Regions from separate parts of the Nocardiopsis sp. YSL2 genome, predicted to be linked through region 1. Evidence: predicted binding sites of a transcription regulator. Region 1 holds the regulator's gene; the other holds the start of a gene.
The links. The regulator HrcA, encoded in region 1, represses chaperone genes, less so after heat shock. The targets are predictions, from matches to a motif close to TTGGCACTCTCNNNNNGAGAGTGCCAA.
Positions count from the first base shown of each region.

Region 2: a site for HrcA is predicted at 1,575-1,601, ahead of groL (chaperonin GroEL). Genes of this name have one in related genera too.

Region 1 is NZ_JAMOAO010000001.1:4,475,690-4,480,104, forward strand. It holds gene M1P99_RS19675 (DUF4870 domain-containing protein) at 1-946, opposite strand, end outside; gene M1P99_RS19680 (DUF3097 domain-containing protein) at 1,138-1,974, opposite strand; gene hrcA (heat-inducible transcriptional repressor HrcA) at 2,086-3,099, shown strand; gene dnaJ (molecular chaperone DnaJ) at 3,104-4,249, shown strand; gene M1P99_RS19695 (16S rRNA (uracil(1498)-N(3))-methyltransferase) at 4,246-4,415, shown strand, end outside.
Region 2 is NZ_JAMOAO010000001.1:1,917,705-1,922,119, reverse strand. It holds gene M1P99_RS08275 (ATP-binding cassette domain-containing protein) at 1-637, shown strand, start outside; gene M1P99_RS08270 (ABC transporter permease) at 634-1,428, shown strand; gene groL (chaperonin GroEL) at 1,768-3,399, shown strand; gene M1P99_RS08260 (ABC transporter ATP-binding protein) at 3,658-4,415, opposite strand, start outside.

The DNA of each region.
Region 1 (4,415 bases):
CGAGGCACGCGATGATGAATCCGGACAGGTGCGCGAGCATCGCCACGAGCGTATCGTTCTCGCCGCCATGGGGGGCCTGCTGCTGATATCCGCCGGGCCCGCCGTGGACGGCCTGTTCAGCCGGGTGCTGGGGCTGTTGTCGGGGTTGACCGTAGGGCTGCTGCCCGTACGGGGTCTGTGCCGCCTGGGGTGCGCCGTAGGCGGGCTGGCCGCCCGTCGGCTGCTGTGGAGGCGGGGGCGCGAACGCGGGCTGTTGGCCGTACCCGGGCTGGGCCGCGTACGGGGACTGTTCACCCGGGGGCTGTGGGGGCTGCTGGGCGTAACCCTGCTGCTCCTGGGGTTGCCCGTAGGGCTGCGGAGGCGCGTAGCCGGGCTGGGGCTGCTGCCCGTAGCCCTCAGGGCCGCCCGCGGGCTGCTGGGCGTAGCCCTGCTGCTGGTACTGCTGCCCGTAGGCGGGCTGGCCGCCGGTCGGCTGCTGTCCGTACCCGGGCTGGGCCGCGTACGGGGACTGTTCACCCGGGGGCTGTGGGGGCTGCTGGGCGTAACCCTGCTGCTCCTGGGGTTGCCCGTAGGGCTGCGGAGGCGCGTAGCCGGGCTGGGGCTGCTGGGCGTAGCCCTCAGGGCCGCTCGCGGGCTGTTGGCCGTAGCCGGGTTGCGGCGCGTACGGGGGCTGTTCACCCGACGGCTGTGGGGGCTGCTGGGCGTAGCCCTGCTGCTGGTACTGCTGCCCGTGGGCGGCCTGGCCACCCGAGGGCTGCTGACCGTACTCCGCCTGCTGGCCATAGGCGGGCCGGCCGCCGGTCGGCTGCCGTCCGTCGCCGGGCTGCGGCGCGTACGGGGACTGTTCACCCGACGGCTGCCGCCCAGGGTCCGCCTGCCCGTACTGCGGGGGGCGACCCTCCTCGGGATCATCCGGGGCAGGGGGATTCGTCGGGTTCTCGCTCATGCTCTTCCTCGGCTCCGCTGGTGTGGGGCGGCTTCTGTACTTCCCGGCAGTACCGACGACCGCGCGGGCCGCGAGGTGGCGACCACGGCGGTCGGATGCCGGGCTCCGAAACCGTCGCCTGCCAGAATCCTAGATCCTGTACGCCTCACACCGCGAAGTCGCCGCCGCGCGGCGCGGTCGGCGGTCGCACCTCACTCGTCCGGGTGGGGGCCGGTGACGAAGTCGATCAGTTCCTCCACCCGCCCCAGGAGCGACGGCTCCAGATCGGCGTAGCTGCGCACCGAGCCCAGGATCCGCCGCCAGGCCTCGCCGGTCTCCATCCGCCAACCCAGGCCGCTGACGACGCCCTCCTTCCAGGGGCGGCCGCGCGGCACCTCCGGCCAGCGGTCGATTCCCAGCGCGCTCGGGCGGACCGCCTGCCACACGTCGACGTAGGGGTGACCCGCCACGAGCACGTGCTCGCCCTCCACCCGCGCGGCGATGCGCGACTCCTTGGATCCGGGGACCAGGTGGTCCACGAGGACACCGAGGCGCCGTCCCGGGCCGGGTGAGAAATCCGCCACGATCGCGGGCAGATCGTCCACACCCTCCAGGAACTCCACGGCCACGCCCTCCACGCGCAGGTCGTGGCCCCAGACCCGTTCCACGAGCTCGGCGTCGTGCAGGCCCTCGACGTAGATCCGGCTCTCCCGGGCCGTGCGCGCCCGCGTGCCCGGCACCGCGACCGAACCCGAGGCACTGCGCAGCGGCCCGCGCGGCGCCGCGGCGGGGCGCACGAGCGTGGCCGGGGCGCCGTCGATCAGGAACGCGGCCGGTCCGAGGTCGAACACCCGGCGGCGCCCGGCGCGGTCCTCCAGCGTCACGGTCGCCTTGTCCCAGCCGACGACGGCACCGCAGAATGTCTCGTCGGCGTCCTCCACGACCAGGTCGCGGCTGAGCGGCACATCCGGCACAGCGCCCTTCCTGGGCCGTCGCCAGTCACCCGCCAGCACGTCGCGGCCGTAGCGCTTGGTTCCCTTGGTAGCCACGGTCGTGCAGTCTAGTGGGGGCGCCGCGTTCCTACCGGTTGGTAGACAACGGGGTTTGCGCGCGCGCATAGAATTAGCACTGAGGACCATGGAGTGCCAGGAGGTGGCGAGTTGCTGGATGAGCGCAAGCTCGCGGTCCTGCGTGCCGTCGTCGAGGACTTCGTCAACACCAACGAACCGGTGGGTTCCCGCGCTCTGGCGGACCGGCACCCGCTCGGCGTCTCCCCGGCGACGATCCGCAATGACATGGTCGCCCTCGAAGAGGACGGATACATCACCCAGCCGCACACCAGTGCGGGCAGGGTCCCCACGGACAAGGGCTACCGGCTCTTCGTCGACCGCCTGTCGTCGGTCAAACCGCTCTCGGTCGCCGAGCGACGGGCCATCGAGTCCTTCCTCACGGGCGCCGTGGACCTGGACGAGATCGTCGCCCGAACGGTGCGGCTGCTCGCCCAGCTCACCCGCCAGGTCGCGATCGTGCAGTACCCGTCGTTGACACGCTCCTCCGTCCAGCACGTGGAGCTGGTCCCCCTGGGGGGCCAACGGATCATGATGGTCGTGATCACCAACACGGGCCGGGTCGAGCAGCGCGTCATCGACGGGCTCGGCGACGTCGACGCGGCGATCGTCGGCGATCTGCGGGAGATGCTCAACCGGGCCATCGCCGGACGCCACCTGGCCGACGTGCCCGACGCGGTTCAGGACCTGCCCGCGCAGGTCGATCCGGAACACCGGCGCGTCGCCGTGGCGGTCCTGTCGGTCCTGCTGGACAGCCTCGTCGAACGGCACGAGGAGAAGATCGTCCTCGCGGGGACGGCCAACCTCGCCGCCGTGGACTTCGCCGCGAGTCTGCGTGAGGTTCTGGAGGCGCTGGAAGAGAACATGGTCCTCATCCGTTTGCTGGGTGAGGCGAAGGATCCGTCGATGCTGACAGTGCGCATCGGCGAGGAGAACCTCCACGAGGGTCTGCGGACCGCCTCCATCGTGTCGGCCGACTACGGCGTGGGAAACCAGTCGCTGGCCAAGATCGGTGTGGTGGGTCCGACCCGGATGGACTACCCAGGGACGATGGGAGCGGTACGCGCGGTGGCTCGGTATGTCGGACAGATTTTGGCAGGACAGTAACTCAGTGGCCAGAGACTATTACCAGGTTCTCGGGGTGCGTCGCGACGCGTCCAAGGACGAGATCAAGAAGGCGTACCGGAGGCTCGCACGCGAGCTCCACCCGGACATCAACCCGGACCCCGCCACGCAGGAGCGCTTCAAGGAGGTGACCCAGGCCTACGAGGTCCTCTCCGACGAGAACAAGCGTCGGATGTTCGACATGGGTCACGACCCCTTCGCTCCAGGCGGCGGCGGTGGCGGCGCGGGTGGATTCGGCGGCGCCGGGGGTTTCGCCTTCGACGACATCATGAACGCGTTCTTCGGCGGCGGCCAGCCCGGCGGGCGGTCCCCGCGCGAGCGCGTCCGGCGCGGACGCAGCATCAAGATCCGCATCGAACTCGACCTCGTCGAGACGGCGTTCGGCGTGAGCAAGGACATCACGTTCCCCACCGCCATCCTGTGCGAGACGTGCCAGGGCGAGGGGACGGCGGCGGGATCGCACCGCACCACCTGCGAGATGTGCCACGGCCAGGGCGAGGTCTCCCAGGTCACCCGCTCCTTCCTCGGCCAGGTCATGACGTCCCGCCCCTGCCCGCAGTGCTCCGGCCAGGGCACGGTCATCACCAACCCCTGCGGTGACTGCGCCGGCGAGGGCCGGGTGCGCGAGAAGGTCACCCGCACGGTGAAGATCCCCGCGGGCGTCGACGACGGCACCCGCATCCAGCTCGCAGGCGAGGGCGAGGTCGGCCCCAACGGCGGGCCGCGCGGCGACATCATCCTGGAGATCATCCAGAAGGCGCACCCGACCTTCGAGCGGCGCGGCGACGACCTGCACTGCACGGTCACCGTGCCCATGACCGCCGCCGCGCTGGGCGCCTCGTTCGCGTTCGACACGCTGGACGGCACGGAGAACATCGACCTGCGCCCGGGGACCAACTCCGGCCACGTCATCACACTGCCCAACAAGGGCGTGACCCATCTCGACGGGGGCGGCCGGGGCGACCTGCGCATCCGCGTGGACGTGGAGACCCCGAACAAGCTGGACGAGGAGCAGGAGGCCCTGCTGCGCAAGTTCGCCGAGCTGCGCGGGGAGGACCAGAACCCGGGCCGCTTCAGCCCCGGGCACGGCGGCCTGTTCGCCAAGCTCCGTGACGCCTTCGGTGCCAAGTGACCCCACCGGTCTTCCTGGTCGACGACGCCGCCGACCTGGCCGCCGCCACGGTGGTCCTCACCGGCGCCGAGGGGCGCCACGCCGCCGTGGTGCGGCGCATCCGCGCCGGTGAGACCGTCGACCTCTCCGACGGCCGTGGCGAGCGTGCTCGCTGCACGGTCGTCGA
Region 2 (4,415 bases), 2.6 Mb from region 1:
GCGCCGCCGCACCGCCGAGCTCATCGAGCAATGGGAGCTGGACGGCGCCGCCGACCGCGACGCCACGAGGCTCTCCGGCGGCCAGCGCCGCCGCGTGGACATCGCGATGGGGCTCATCCACCGCCCGGGTCTGCTCTTCCTGGACGAGCCCTCCACCGGTCTCGACCCGCACAGCCGGGCCAACCTGTGGGAACACATCGCCCGGCTGAGGGCCGAGCACGGCACGACGGTCGTGCTCACCACCCACTACCTGGAGGAGGCGGACGCCGTCGCCGAGCGGGTCCTGGTCATCGACCACGGCCGTGTGATCACCGACGGCACCGCCGACGCCCTCAAGTCCAAGGTCTCCGGTGACCTGGTGGCCTTCACCACCGAGGACGAGGACGCCGCGCGCACCGGGGCGCGGACCGCGGAGAGGGTGCCCTCCGCGTCCGCGGTGGAGGTGGTCGCGGAGCCCGGCCGTGAGCCCGGAGTCCGCTTCCGCGTCGAGCGGGGGGACCGGGTCCTGCCCGGCCTGCTGCGTTCGCTCGACGCGGCCGGGGTCGCCCCGCTCACGGTCAGCGTGCAGCGGCCCACCCTGGACGACGTGTTCCTGACTCTGACCGGACGCAGCCTGCGCGAGGAGGACGCCCGATGAGCGCCGACCGTACCGAGAGCCGAGCGACCACGGGTCGCGGGGGAGGCCCGATCCGGGACACGGGCCTGGTCCTCGTGCGCCAGCTGAGGCCCCTGCTGCGCCGTCCCGTGATGATCGGGTTCGGGATGCTGCAACCGGTCCTGTACCTCGCGCTCTTCTCGCCCCTGCTCCACGGGCTCGCCGGGGCGCAGGGGGAGAGCCCCTGGCGGTGGTTCGTCCCCGGACTGCTGGTGATGCTCGTCCTGTTCACCGCGGGCTTCGCCGGGTTCGGGCTGCTCCCGGAGATGGCCTCGGGCTCCTACGAGCGCCTGATCGCCACCCCCGCGAGCCGGGTCGCGCTGCTGCTGGGCAGGGTCCTGCGCGACACGGTGACGATGCTCGTGCAGTTCGTGCTCGTCCTCGCGATGGTGGTGCCCTTCGGGTTCCGGATGTCCCTTGGGGGCGCTCTGGTTGGTCTGGCGCTGCTCGCCGTCCTGGGCGTGGGGCTCTCGACCCTGTCGTACCTGGTGGCGCTCAAGGCCAAACAGGCCTACGTCTTCGCGCCGATCGTGGAGACCGTGCTCATGCCCCTGATGCTGCTCTCCGGGGTGCTGCTGCCGATGGACCTGGCCCCGACCTGGCTGTACACGCTCTCGCGCCTGAACCCGGTCGCCTACGTGGTGGACGCCGAACGCGCGCTGTTCGCCGGAGAGTGGGGCGCGGCCGTCGGCCTGGGCTGGGGTGTCGCGGTGGCGCTGGCCGTGACGGCGCTCCTGGTCGGGGCCCGGATGACTCGGCGGGTGAGTGTCTGAACCGTCGCCCGCAGGGAAGGACAGGGGTGGCGCCGGGCCCACGGCCCGGTGCCGTTCCTGTCCGCTGAGCGCGCAAAACGCCTGATGCGGGGACGAATCACCAGGTGAACAGCGGTCTTCGCGGTCGGTGAATCGTGACCACATCGTTTGCACTCTCCATGGGCGAGTGCTAAAAATAGACACGGTTAGCACTCCAGCAAGGCGAGTGCTAAACCGGACCGAGGCTGCGAGACCCCGGTGCTCCGACAGCAGGGTTGTCGGTCGTGCCGCGGTCGTCCGTCGCGGGCGCACGCCTCGTCCCATCGCGTATCAGCCCGGTCACGGGAGGACAAGAACTCAATGGCAGCCAAACTGATCGCGTTCGACGAGGAGGCCCGTCGCGGCCTCGAGCGCGGCATGAACCAGCTCGCTGACGCCGTCAAGGTCACGCTCGGCCCGAAGGGCCGCAACGTCGTCCTGGAGAAGAAGTGGGGCGCCCCCACGATCACCAACGACGGTGTCTCCATCGCCAAGGAGATCGAGCTCGAGGACCCGTGGGAGAAGATCGGGGCCGAGCTGGTCAAGGAGGTCGCGAAGAAGACCGACGACGTCGCGGGTGACGGCACCACCACCGCCACCGTGCTCGCCCAGGCTCTCGTACGCGAGGGTCTGCGCAACGTCGCCGCCGGCGCCAACCCGGTCGGTCTCAAGCGCGGCATCGAGGCCGCCGTGGCCCGCATCAACGAGGAGCTCGGCAACCTCTCCAAGGAGGTCGAGACCAAGGAGCAGATCGCCTCCACCGCCTCGATCTCCGCCGGTGACGCCCAGATCGGCGAGACCATCGCGCAGGCGATGGACAAGGTCGGCAAGGAAGGCGTCATCACCGTCGAGGAGGGCCAGACCTTCGGGCTGGAGCTCGAGCTCGCCGAGGGTATGCGCTTCGACAAGGGCTACATCTCGCCCTACTTCGCCACCGACCTTGAGCGCATGGAGACGGTCCTTGAGGACCCCTACATCCTCATCGTCAACTCCAAGATCTCCAACAACAACGAGTTCCTGCCCGTTGTCGAGAAGGTCCTGCAGTCCGGCCGTCCGCTGATGGTCATCGCCGAGGACGTCGAGCAGGGTGCCCTGCAGACCCTCGTCGTGAACAAGATCCGCGGCACCTTCAAGTCCGTCGCCGTCAAGGCCCCGGGCTTCGGTGACCGCCGCAAGGCCCAGCTCGGCGACATCGCCGTGCTGACCGGCGGCCAGGTCATCACCGAAGAGGTCGGCCTCAAGCTCGAGAACACCGAGCTCGACCTGCTCGGCCGCGCCCGCAAGGTCGTCGTCACCAAGGACGAGACCACCATCGTGGACGGCGCCGGTGACGCCACCACGATCGCCGGTCGCGTGAACGAGATCCGCAACGAGATCGAGCGCACCGACTCGGACTACGACCGCGAGAAGCTGCAGGAGCGCCTGGCGCGCCTGGCCGGCGGCGTGGCCGTCATCAAGGCCGGTGCCGCGACCGAGGTGGAGCTCAAGGAGCGCAAGCACCGCATCGAGGACGCCGTCCGCAACGCCAAGGCCGCGGTCGAGGAGGGCATCCTGCCCGGTGGCGGCGTCGCGCTGCTGCAGGCCAGTGTCCCCGCGTTCGAGAAGCTGGACCTGCAGGGCGACGAGGCCATCGGTGCCGACATCGTTCGCCGCTCCATCGCCGAGCCGCTGAAGCAGATCGCCATCAACGCCGGCCTCGAGGGCGGCGTCGTGGCGGAGAAGGTCCGCAACCTGGAGCCCGGTCACGGCCTCAACGCCGCCACCGGTGAGTACACCGACCTGTTCAAGGACGGCGTCATCGACCCGACCAAGGTCACCCGCTCCGCGCTGCAGAACGCGGCCTCCATCGCCGGTCTGTTCCTGACCACCGAGGCCGTCATCGCCGACAAGCCGGAGAAGGCCGGGGCTCCCGCCGCCGACCCGACCGGTGGCATGGGCGGCATGGACTTCTAACGGTTCACGCTCCCGGGGTCAGGTACGCGACCCCGCCCGCGACGACCGGGCGGCCCTTTCCGGGCCGCCCGGTTTCGCTGTTCCCGGGGCCGGTCCGCGGTCGCCCCGGCACGGATCCCGCACCGGACCGGCGGGCCTGCGGTGGGGGCGGCCACCGGTCCCACCGGACCAGAGCGCGGCGCAGCGGGGCGTCGGCCGGGCCCGTAGCGCCGGATGCTCCGGGAGAACCGGAAGGCGCACCCCGTCCGGGGTGCTCTGTCAGTCGCCGTGCCAGGCGTGCCAGAGGCCGGCGTAGGAACCGCCGCGCGCGAGCAGTTCGTCGTGGCTGCCCAGCTCGCTGATCCGGCCGTCCTCCACCACCGCGATCCGGTCCGCGTCGTGCGCGGTGTGCAGGCGGTGCGCGATCGCGACCACCGTGCGGCCCTCCAGCACCCCCGCCAGCGACCGCTCCAGGTCCCGGGCCGACCGCGGGTCCATCAGGGACGTCGCCTCGTCCAGGACCAGCACCGCCGGATCGGCCAGCACCACGCGGGCCAGGGCGAGCTGTTGCACGTGCGCGGGGTCCAGGTCCTCGTGGCCCGATCCCACCTGCGTGTCCAGGCCCTCCGGGAGCGAGCGCGCCCAGCGCTCGGCGCCCACCGCGGCCAGCGCCCGCCACAGGCGCTCCTCGTCCACGGGTCCGGCGCCGGCGTCCAGGGCCAGCGCCAGGTTCTCGGCGAGGCCGCCACGGAACACGTGGCTCTCCTGGCTCAGGAGGATCACCCGCTCCCTGCGCTGCTCGGGGGACAGGTCCGCCAGGTCCGTGCCGCCCACGCGCACACGACCGGAGGTCGGCGAGTGGATCCCGGCGACGAGCTTGCCCAGGGTCGACTTGCCCGCCCCGCTCGGACCCACCACGGCGATCCGCTCTCCGGGCCGGAGCACGAGGTCCACGCCGTGCAGCACCTCGGTTCCGGTGTAGCCGAAGCGCAGGTCCTCGACCTCGACCGTGCCCGGTACGCCGCCGGTGCCGCCGC